DNA from 2 places in the Streptomyces dangxiongensis genome. Region 2 is predicted to be linked to the other one. Evidence: predicted binding sites of a transcription regulator. Region 2 holds the regulator's gene; the other holds the start of a gene.

Region 1 (4,416 bases), 1.1 Mb from region 2:
AAGTGGATGTGCACGCCCCGGTCCTTGAGGTCGGCCACCGGCAGCTCCAGTTCGGCGCCGTGGCTGCGCAGGAAGCTCAGCGCGATCTGCGCCGACTCCTTCATCACGTCACCGAGCTGTCCGGTGAGGGTCAGGCCCGCGCCGCCGGTCTCCGGGTCGGCGAGGGACGCCTCCACGAAGAGCACGTCGCCGCCGGCGCCGGTGACCGCGAGGCCGGTCGCCACGCCGGGCACGGCCGTACGGCGCTCGGCCGGGTCCTGGGCGGACTCGGGCACGTGGTGCGGCCGGCCGATCAGCTCGCGCAGGTCGCCGTCCGTCACGGTGAACGGCAGTTCCCGCTCGCCCAGTTCGTGCTGGGCGGCGATCTTGCGCAGCAGCCGGGCGATGGACCGCTCCAGGGTCCGCACGCCCGCCTCGCGGGTGTACTCGCCGGCGAGCCTGCGCAGCGCGCTCTCGTCGAGCGTGACCTCGTCCCCGTGCAGGCCGGCCCTCTCCAGTTGGCGCGGGAGCAGGTGGTCGCGGGCGATGACGACCTTCTCGTCCTCGGTGTAGCCGTCCAGCCGGACGATCTCCATACGGTCGGCGAGCGCCTCCGGGATGGCCTCCAGGACGTTGGCGGTGGCGAGGAAGACCACGTCCGACAGGTCCAGCTCGACCTCCAGGTAGTGATCCCGGAAGGTGTGGTTCTGCGCCGGATCCAGCACCTCCAGGAGGGCCGCCGCCGGGTCGCCGCGGAAGTCCGAGCCCACCTTGTCGATCTCGTCGAGCAGAACCACCGGGTTCATGGACCCGGCCTCCTTGACGGCCCGCACGATGCGGCCGGGCAGCGCGCCGACGTACGTACGGCGGTGGCCGCGGATCTCCGCCTCGTCACGGACGCCGCCGAGGGCGACGCGGACGAACGTGCGTCCCATGGCGTGGGCGACCGACTGGCCGAGCGAGGTCTTGCCGACCCCCGGCGGACCTACGAGCGCGAGCACGGCACCGCCGCGCCGCCCGCCGATCACACCGAGCCCCCGGTCACCGCGCCGCTTGCGCACGGCCAGGTACTCGGTGATGCGCTCCTTGACGTCCTCCAGGCCGGCGTGCTCGGCGTCCAGCACGGCCTTGGCGCCCCGGATGTCGTAGGCGTCCTCGGTCCGCTCGTTCCACGGCATCTCCAGGACGGTGTCCAGCCAGGTGCGGATCCAGGACCCCTCGGGCGACTGGTCGGAGGCGCGCTCCAGCTTGTCGACCTCCTTCAGGGCGGCCTCGCGCACCTTCTCGGGCAGGTCGGCGGCCTCCACGCGGGCGCGGTAGTCGTCGGACTCCTCGGCGGAATCCTTGCCGTTCCCGCCGTTCAGCTCGCGCAGTTCCTTGCGGACGGCCTCGAGCTGGCGGCGCAGCAGGAATTCGCGCTGCTGCTTGTCGACGCCCTCCTGGACGTCCTTGGCGATGGTCTCGGCCACGTCCTGCTCGGCGAGGTGGTCGCGGAGCTGCTGGGTGGCGAGCCGGAGCCGGGCCACCGGGTCGGCGGTCTCCAGCAGGGCGACCTTCTGGTCGGTCGTGAGGAAGGGCGAGTAGCCGGAGTTGTCGGCGAGCGCGGCCACGTCGTCGATGGCCTGGACGCGGTCCACGACCTGCCAGGCGCCGCGCTTCTTCAGCCACGTGGTGGCGAGCGCCTTGTACTCCTTGACCAGTTCGGTGACGTGGCCCGGCAGCGGCTCGGGCACGCTCTCCTGGATCCGGGCGCCCTCGACCCACAGCGGCGCGCCTGGGCCGGTGGTGCCGGCGCCGATGCGCACCCGGCTCCGGCCGCGGATCAGGGCTCCGGGGTCACCGTCGGCCAGCCGGCCGACCTGCTCGACCGTGCCGAGGACGCCGGTGCCGGCGTACGTGCCGTCGATGCGCGGGACCAGCAGCACCGTGGGCTTGCCGGGTTCCGGCGCGGCGGCCTGCGCGGCCTCCACCGCGGCCCGCACCTCGGCGTCACTCAGGTCCAGCGGAACGACCATGCCGGGCAGCACGACCTCGTCGTCGAGCGGCAGCAGCGGCAGGTTGAGCGTGAACGCCGGTGACTCAGCAGCCATGATCTCCCCTTCGGCAGTCAACTTGAGCTATGCCGACTCAATGTTCGGGCTGCCCCGGATGTTCCCGGCCGTGTGTTCGCCGTGAGCGATCACGGAATCGGTGCAGGTGGGGACGGTCCCGGGCCGCTCAGGCCGGCCGGTGCGGGCGCCGGAGCAGCGGCCAGGCGGCCACGCCGGTCGCCAGGGCGATGAGGTGCCCCCAGTTGGTCAGGGGGTCCGCGTAGGCGTACAGGTCGCCCAGGAGCGCTCCGGCCACCGGCACCAGCAGGGGCCAGCGGAGCCAGGGGCCGAGCAGGCCGGCCAGCGCGCCGATGCTGGCGGCGACGCCGAAGCTGATGCCGTAGTCGAGGCGGTGCAGGGAGGTCGGGGGCAGGTGTCCGGCCAGGACGGCGAGGCCGACGGGGACCTCGGTGGCGAGGGTGGCCAGGACGTGGCCGGCCAGGAAGACGCAGGCGGCCCGCATCCCGCCCGTGCGCCGTTCCAGCGCGGTGAGCACCAGGACGAACGCGACGGCGTACGGCGAGACGATCCCGCCCGCGATCCACAGTGCGCTCGCCGCCAGCACCGGCAGGGGCGTGCGTATCAGATGGGCGACGTCCGTGCTGGAGCCCTGGTGGAGGGCGTGCACCAGGGCGGGGGCAGCCATGGCCGCGATCACGGAGGTGACGGCCAGGACGGTCGCGTAGGCGAAGGTGAACGGGGTGCCGGCCGGGGTGGGCAGCAGGTGCCAGGGCCGTACGGCAGGTCCGGGCGGACGCGCGGGGACCGGGGCCGGGGCGGACACCGCCGTGACGCCGCGCTGGCGGGGCACGCCGTCCAGCAGGCCGGTGGCCGGCGAGGGCGGGACGGCGGCGGAGCCGCCGCGAAGGGGCGGGCCCGGCAGCGGCGGGGACGCGGCCGTCGCAGGGCCTTTCGTGATCCGTTCCACGGTGCGGCACTCCTTCCGTCCCGCTCCACCCTTGGGGTCCGGCGGGCCGCTGTCCATGACCGGGGCCACGCGGGAGCCGATTCACAGCAACCTCTCACGCCCCGGTCGCGTCCGTACACCGTCCTCCCGGTGCCGGCCGTCGCGCCGTCCGCAATTCCCGTGAAGGGCAGACCCGATTGGGCCAGGATGGGGCCATGACCGACCTGTACGACTCTCCCTTGGTCCTGGACCGGCGCGACGGCCCGTACGGAGAGGTGGTGCTGCGCAGGCACGGCCCGCTGCTGCAGATCATCGCCAACGGATGCTTCCTGATGGACACCTCCGACGGCCGCTCGGAGCGGTTGCTGGTCGACGCCGCCCGGGCCGCGCTGGACGTGCGGCCCGAGCCGGCTGTGCTGATCGGGGGGCTGGGCGTGGGATTCTCGCTCGCACACGCGGCGGCCGATCCGGGGTGGGGACGGATCACCGTGGTGGAGCGGGAGCCCGCCGTCATCGGCTGGCACCGGCGGGGGCCGCTGGCCGAGGTGTCCGGCGGCGCGCTCGCCGACCGGCGCACCACGATCGTGGAAGCGGATCTGGTGGCTTACGTCAATGAGACATCGGACACGTTCGACGCGCTGTGTCTCGACATCGACAACGGGCCCGGCTGGACCGTCACGGAGGACAACGACAGCCTTTACTCACCGGCCGGACTCGCGGCGTGCGCAAGGGTGTTGAAACCCGGCGGGGTGCTGGCCGTGTGGTCCGCGCAGCCCTCTCCGGAATTTGAAGGAACCTTGCGGAATGCCGGATTCCGGCAGGTGCGTACCGAAGAGGTGCCCGTTGCCCGGGGCGTTCCGGACGCTGTGCACCTCGCCGTCCGGCCTGGATAGCGACAGCCCGGCGAGTCCCCGTAATGTGCTGCCCTGACGCGGATCATTCAAGCGTCAAACGCAGACATGGGATCACCCCACGGATTCCGGAAAGCAACAACAGGGGCGGGCGATGGAGCAGACACACACCTCCCAGAGCGGCGCGGCGACGACCACCCCGGGCGCACAGCGCCGGGTGCTGGTCGTCGAGGACGACCTCACGATCGTCGACGCCATCGCGGCCCGGCTCCGTGCCGAGGGATTCCTGGTGCAGACGGCGGCCGACGGTCCCGCCGCCGTCGACACGGCCGAGGCCTGGCAGCCCGACCTGCTGATCCTCGACATCATGCTGCCCGGCTTCGACGGGCTGGAGGTCTGCCGGCGCGTGCAGGCCCAGCGCCCGGTGCCGGTGCTCATGCTCACCGCGCGGGACGACGAGACCGACATGCTGGTCGGGCTCGGCGTCGGCGCCGACGACTACATGACCAAGCCGTTCTCGATGCGGGAACTGGCGGCACGCGTGCACGTGCTGCTGCGCCGGGTGGAGCGGGCGACGATCGCCGCCGCC
Region 2 (4,416 bases):
TGGACCAGCTTGGACGGGATGCCCTTGGCGGTGGGGCTGTCGACCCGGTCCTGGGTGAGGGCGTCGAACTGGATGTCCTTGCCCTGGATCTTGGTGACGGCGATCTGCGCGGCGGCGGCGGCCTCGTCCGGGTAGGACTTGTAGACGCTCATGTACTGCTCGCCGCTCACGACCCGCTGGACGCCGTCCAGTTCCGCGTCCTGGCCGGTGATCGGGGGCAGCGCGGTGACGCCGGCCGCCTTCAGGGCCTTGATGACACCGCCCGCCATGCCGTCGTTGGCGGAGTAGACACCGGCGATGTTGCCCTTGCCGATCTGCGCGATCGCCTTGGCCATGTTGGTCTCGGCGTTCTCCGGCTTCCAGCCCACGGTGTCGAAGCTCGCCGCGATGTCCACCTTGCCGTTCAGCTCGGAGAGCGCGCCCTCCTTGAACTGCTTGGCGTTCGGGTCGGTGGACGAGCCGTTCATCATGACGATCTTGTCGGAGGTGTCGACGCCCGAACCCAGCGCCTCCAGCAGGGTGCGGCCCTGCACCTCGCCGACGAGTTCGTTGTCGAAGGAGACGTAGGCGTCGATCGGGCCCTCGGCGAGGCGGTCGTAGGCGATGACCGGGATGCCCGCGTCCTTGGCCTTCTTCACCCCGGGGGCGATGACGTGCGCGTCCACGGCGTCGAGCAGGATGACGTCGACCTTGTCGTCGATCATGTTCTGGAGCTGCTCGGCCTGGCGGGTGGCGCTCGCGTCGGCGTTGGCGTACTCCACCTTGCCCTGCTTCTTGGTGAGTTCGGCCACCTTGTCCTTGATGATGGGGTAGTCGAACTTCTCGTAGCGGGTGTTGGCCGTCTCGGGAAGCAGCAGGCCCACGGTGATGTCGTTGCCCTTGGTCGGGCTCGCGCTCGCTCCGTCCCCCGTCGCGTTCAGCACGCCACAGCCGGCGAGCGAGAGGGTCATCGTGGACGCGGCCACGGATATGGCGATACGGCGCATGCGAGGGCTCACTTCAGGTGCGTTCCGGACGTGGGTGCTGCAATACGACCCAGGTGTCTGAAAAGACAACGCGGAGGCCCTACCCGGCGTCAAGAAGAATCACTTAACGAGTGCGCAACGCCACGCACAGGTGACCCTGTGGAGGTTCCGCGAAACCCCCTTCAAATGCCCTTTACGGACCCTTCATCCAAGGGGAGTTCACGCGTCGGCAAAGTTCCGTACAACCTGCCCGGTCCGCTACGTCCCGTGATCGAGGACGTCCGGGACGCACATCGACTCGATCAGGAGAGCGAACAAACCCAGCCAGATCCAAGGCCGTCACGGGCGGGGCGCCGACGCCGCCGGGCACACGGAAGGGGCCGGCGGGATCGCTCCCGCCGGCCCCTGTCGGCCACGTCCGGTCCTGCCGGCCGCCGCTCGGTCCGCTCAGCTCAGTCCTGCTGCTGCCGCTTGGGCCGCCACACCACCAGCGCGCTGGTCTGCTGGACCTCCTGGTACGGCACCAGGTCGCGCCGGTAGGAGGCGTGCACGGCGGCCTCGCGCTGCCGCATGGCCGTCGCCGCGCCGTCCAGGGCCGACTCCAGCTCCGCGACGCGGGACTGGAGCGCGGCGACCTGGTTCTCCAGTTCGATGATGCGCTTGATGCCGGCCAGGTTGACGCCTTCGTCCTGCGACAACTGCTGCACCTGGCGGAGCAGTTCGATGTCACGGGCCGAGTAGCGCCGGCCCCGGCCCGCGGTGCGGTCCGGCGAGACGAGGCCCAGGCGGTCGTACTGGCGCAGCGTCTGCGGGTGGAGTCCGGAGAGCTGGGCCGCCACCGAGATGACGTAGACCGGGGTCTCCTCGGTCAGTTCATAGGGGTTGCGCCGACGGCCGTCCATCACTCTCAAGCTCCCTTCGCGGCCTCGAACAGCTCCGCCCGCGGGTCCTCGCCCGCGGTCGCCTCGCGATACGCCTCCAGTGCGTCACGAGCCTTCCCCGACAGGTCCTGCGGGACACTCACCTCGACGGTGACCAACAGGTCGCCGCGGGTGCCGTCCTTGCGGACCGCGCCCTTGCCCCGCGCCCGCATCGTACGACCGTTCGGGGTGCCGGGGGGCAGCTTCAGGGTGACGGGCGGACCGCCCAGGGTCGGCACCCGCACCTCACCGCCGAGGGCCGCCTCCGCGAACGTCACCGGCACGGTGACGGTGAGGTTGTCGCCCTTGCGCCCGAACACCGGGTGCTCGCCGACGTGCACGGCCACGTACAGGTCGCCCGCCGGGCCGCCCCGCTCGCCGGGCGCGCCCTTGCCGCGCAGCCGGATGCGCTGCCCGTCGGTGACGCCCGCCGGGATGCGGACCTGCATCGTGCGGGAGGACTTGGCGCGCCCGCTGCCCTTGCACTCCATGCAGGGGTGCTCGGCGATCAGGCCGCGGCCCTTGCAGTCGGGGCAGGGATCGGTGAGCGAGAAGCCGCCGCCCGAGCCCCGGGCGACCTGCCCGGTGCCGACGCAGGTCGGGCACACGCGCGGTGTGCCGTTCTTGTCGCCGGTGCCCGAACAGGCCTTGCAGGGCGCCTGGGAGGACATCCTGAGGGGCACCGTGGCGCCCTCGATGGCCTCCGTGAAGCTCAGCGTGACCTCGGACTCGACGTCCTGGCCGCGCCGGGGCTGGGTACGGGTGCCCGCGGTGCCGCCGCGGTTGAAGAGGCCACCGAAGACATCACCGATGCCGCCGCCGAAGCCGCCGGCCTGGGTGGTGCCCCCTCCGCCGCCGAACAGGTCGCCCAGGTCGAAGTTGAAGGAGCCGCCGGCCGCGCCCGGCCCGGGGCGGAAGCCGCCGTTGCCGAACAGGGCGCGTGCCTCGTCGTACTCCTTGCGCTTCTTGGCGTCGCCGAGGATGTCGTTCGCCTCGGAGATCTCCTTGAAGCGCTCCTCCGCCTTGGCGTTGCCCTTGTTGGCGTCCGGGTGGAACTCGCGGGCGAGCTTGCGGTACGCCTTCTTGATCTCGGCCTCGGTGGCGTCCTTGGGGACGCCGAGGACCTTGTAGTAGTCCTTCTCGATGAAGTCCTTGGTACTCATCCTCGACGTCCCTCCTTCCCCCGGGTCCTCACGTCAGCCCTCGTCCGGGCCACCGCTCTCCTTGTCGTCGGCCGCCGCGGTCTCCTCGGCATCCTCCGCCTTGACGGTCTGCGCGCCGGGCTGCGGCTCGGCGACGGCCACCCGCGCGGGGCGGATGGTGCGCTCGCCGATGCGGTACCCCGGCTGGAGGATCGCCACGCAGGTCGTCTCGGTGACGTCCGGCGCGTAGGAGTGCATCAGGGCCTCGTGGATCGTCGGGTCGAAGGGCTCGCCCTCCTTGCCGAACTGCTGGAGGCCCATCTTGGCCGCGACGGTCTCCAGCGACTCGGCCACCGACTTGAAGCCGCCGACCAGTTCGCCGTGTTCCCGCGCGCGGCCGATGTCGTCGAGCACGGGCAGGAGCTCGGTCAGGAGGTTCGCGATGGCGATCTCCTTGACCGCGGCCCGGTCCCGGTCGACGCGGCGGCGGTAGTTCTGGTACTCGGCCTGGAGGCGCTGGAGGTCCGCCGTGCGCTCGCCGAGCGCCGTACGCACCTGGTCCAGCTCGGCCACCAGGCCTGCATCTGCACTTACGTCCCCGGCCGGGGCCGCTCCCTCATCGGGAGCGGCCTTCGGTTCGGCGTCGTCGGGGGTGGCGCCGGAGGGGACGTCGGGCTTCTCCTCGAAACCCGGGGTCTCCTCCGTCACGCGGCACCGTCCTTGCGCTCGTCGTCCACGATCTCGGCGTCGACGACGTCGTCGTCGGCCTTGGCCTCACCGGCACCGGCGGACGCGCCACCGGCGGCCTGGGCGCCCTGGGCGTCGGCGTACAGCGCCTGGCCCAGCTTCTGCGAGACGGCGGCGACCTTCTCCGTGGCGGAGCGGATCTCGCCGGTGTCCTCGCCCTTGAGGGCTTCCTTCAGCTCGCCGACGGCGGCCTCGACCTCGGTCCTGATCTCGCCGGGGACCTTGTCCTCGTTGTCCTTGAGGAACTTCTCGGTCTGGTAGACGAGCTGCTCGCCCTGGTTGCGGGCCTCGGCGGCCTCGCGGCGCTTGTGGTCCTCCTCCGCGTAGCGCTCGGCCTCCTCGCGCATGCGGTCGACCTCGTCCTTCGGGAGCGAGGAGCCGCCGGTGACGGTCATCTTCTGCTCCTTGCCGGTGCCGAGGTCCTTCGCCGTGACGTGCATGATGCCGTTGGCGTCGATGTCGAAGGAGACCTCGATCTGCGGGACGCCGCGCGGCGCCGGCGGCAGACCGGTCAGCTCGAACATGCCGAGCTTCTTGTTGTAGGCCGCGATCTCGCGCTCGCCCTGGTAGACCTGGATCTGCACCGACGGCTGGTTGTCCTCGGCCGTCGTGAAGATCTCCGAGCGCTTGGTCGGGATCGTG

Evidence for each region. Region 2 encodes HspR, which represses chaperone genes until heat shock. Its sites were predicted from a motif close to TTGAGNNNNNNNNNCTCAA; they were not measured.
Region 1: lon (endopeptidase La) is a predicted target of HspR. The motif match lies at 2,092-2,110, and genes of this name have one in related genera.

What each region holds. Positions count from the first base shown of each region.
Region 1 is NZ_CP033073.1:2,668,194-2,672,609, forward strand. It holds gene lon (endopeptidase La) at 1-2,069, opposite strand, end outside; gene D9753_RS11650 (rhomboid-like protein) at 2,197-2,997, opposite strand; gene D9753_RS11655 (spermine/spermidine synthase domain-containing protein) at 3,192-3,869, shown strand; gene D9753_RS11660 (response regulator transcription factor) at 3,982-4,416, shown strand, end outside.
Region 2 is NZ_CP033073.1:3,738,993-3,743,408, forward strand. It holds gene D9753_RS16660 (sugar ABC transporter substrate-binding protein) at 1-986, opposite strand, end outside; gene D9753_RS16665 (heat shock protein transcriptional repressor HspR) at 1,418-1,867, opposite strand; gene dnaJ (molecular chaperone DnaJ) at 1,873-3,048, opposite strand; gene grpE (nucleotide exchange factor GrpE) at 3,082-3,735, opposite strand; gene dnaK (molecular chaperone DnaK) at 3,732-4,416, opposite strand, start outside.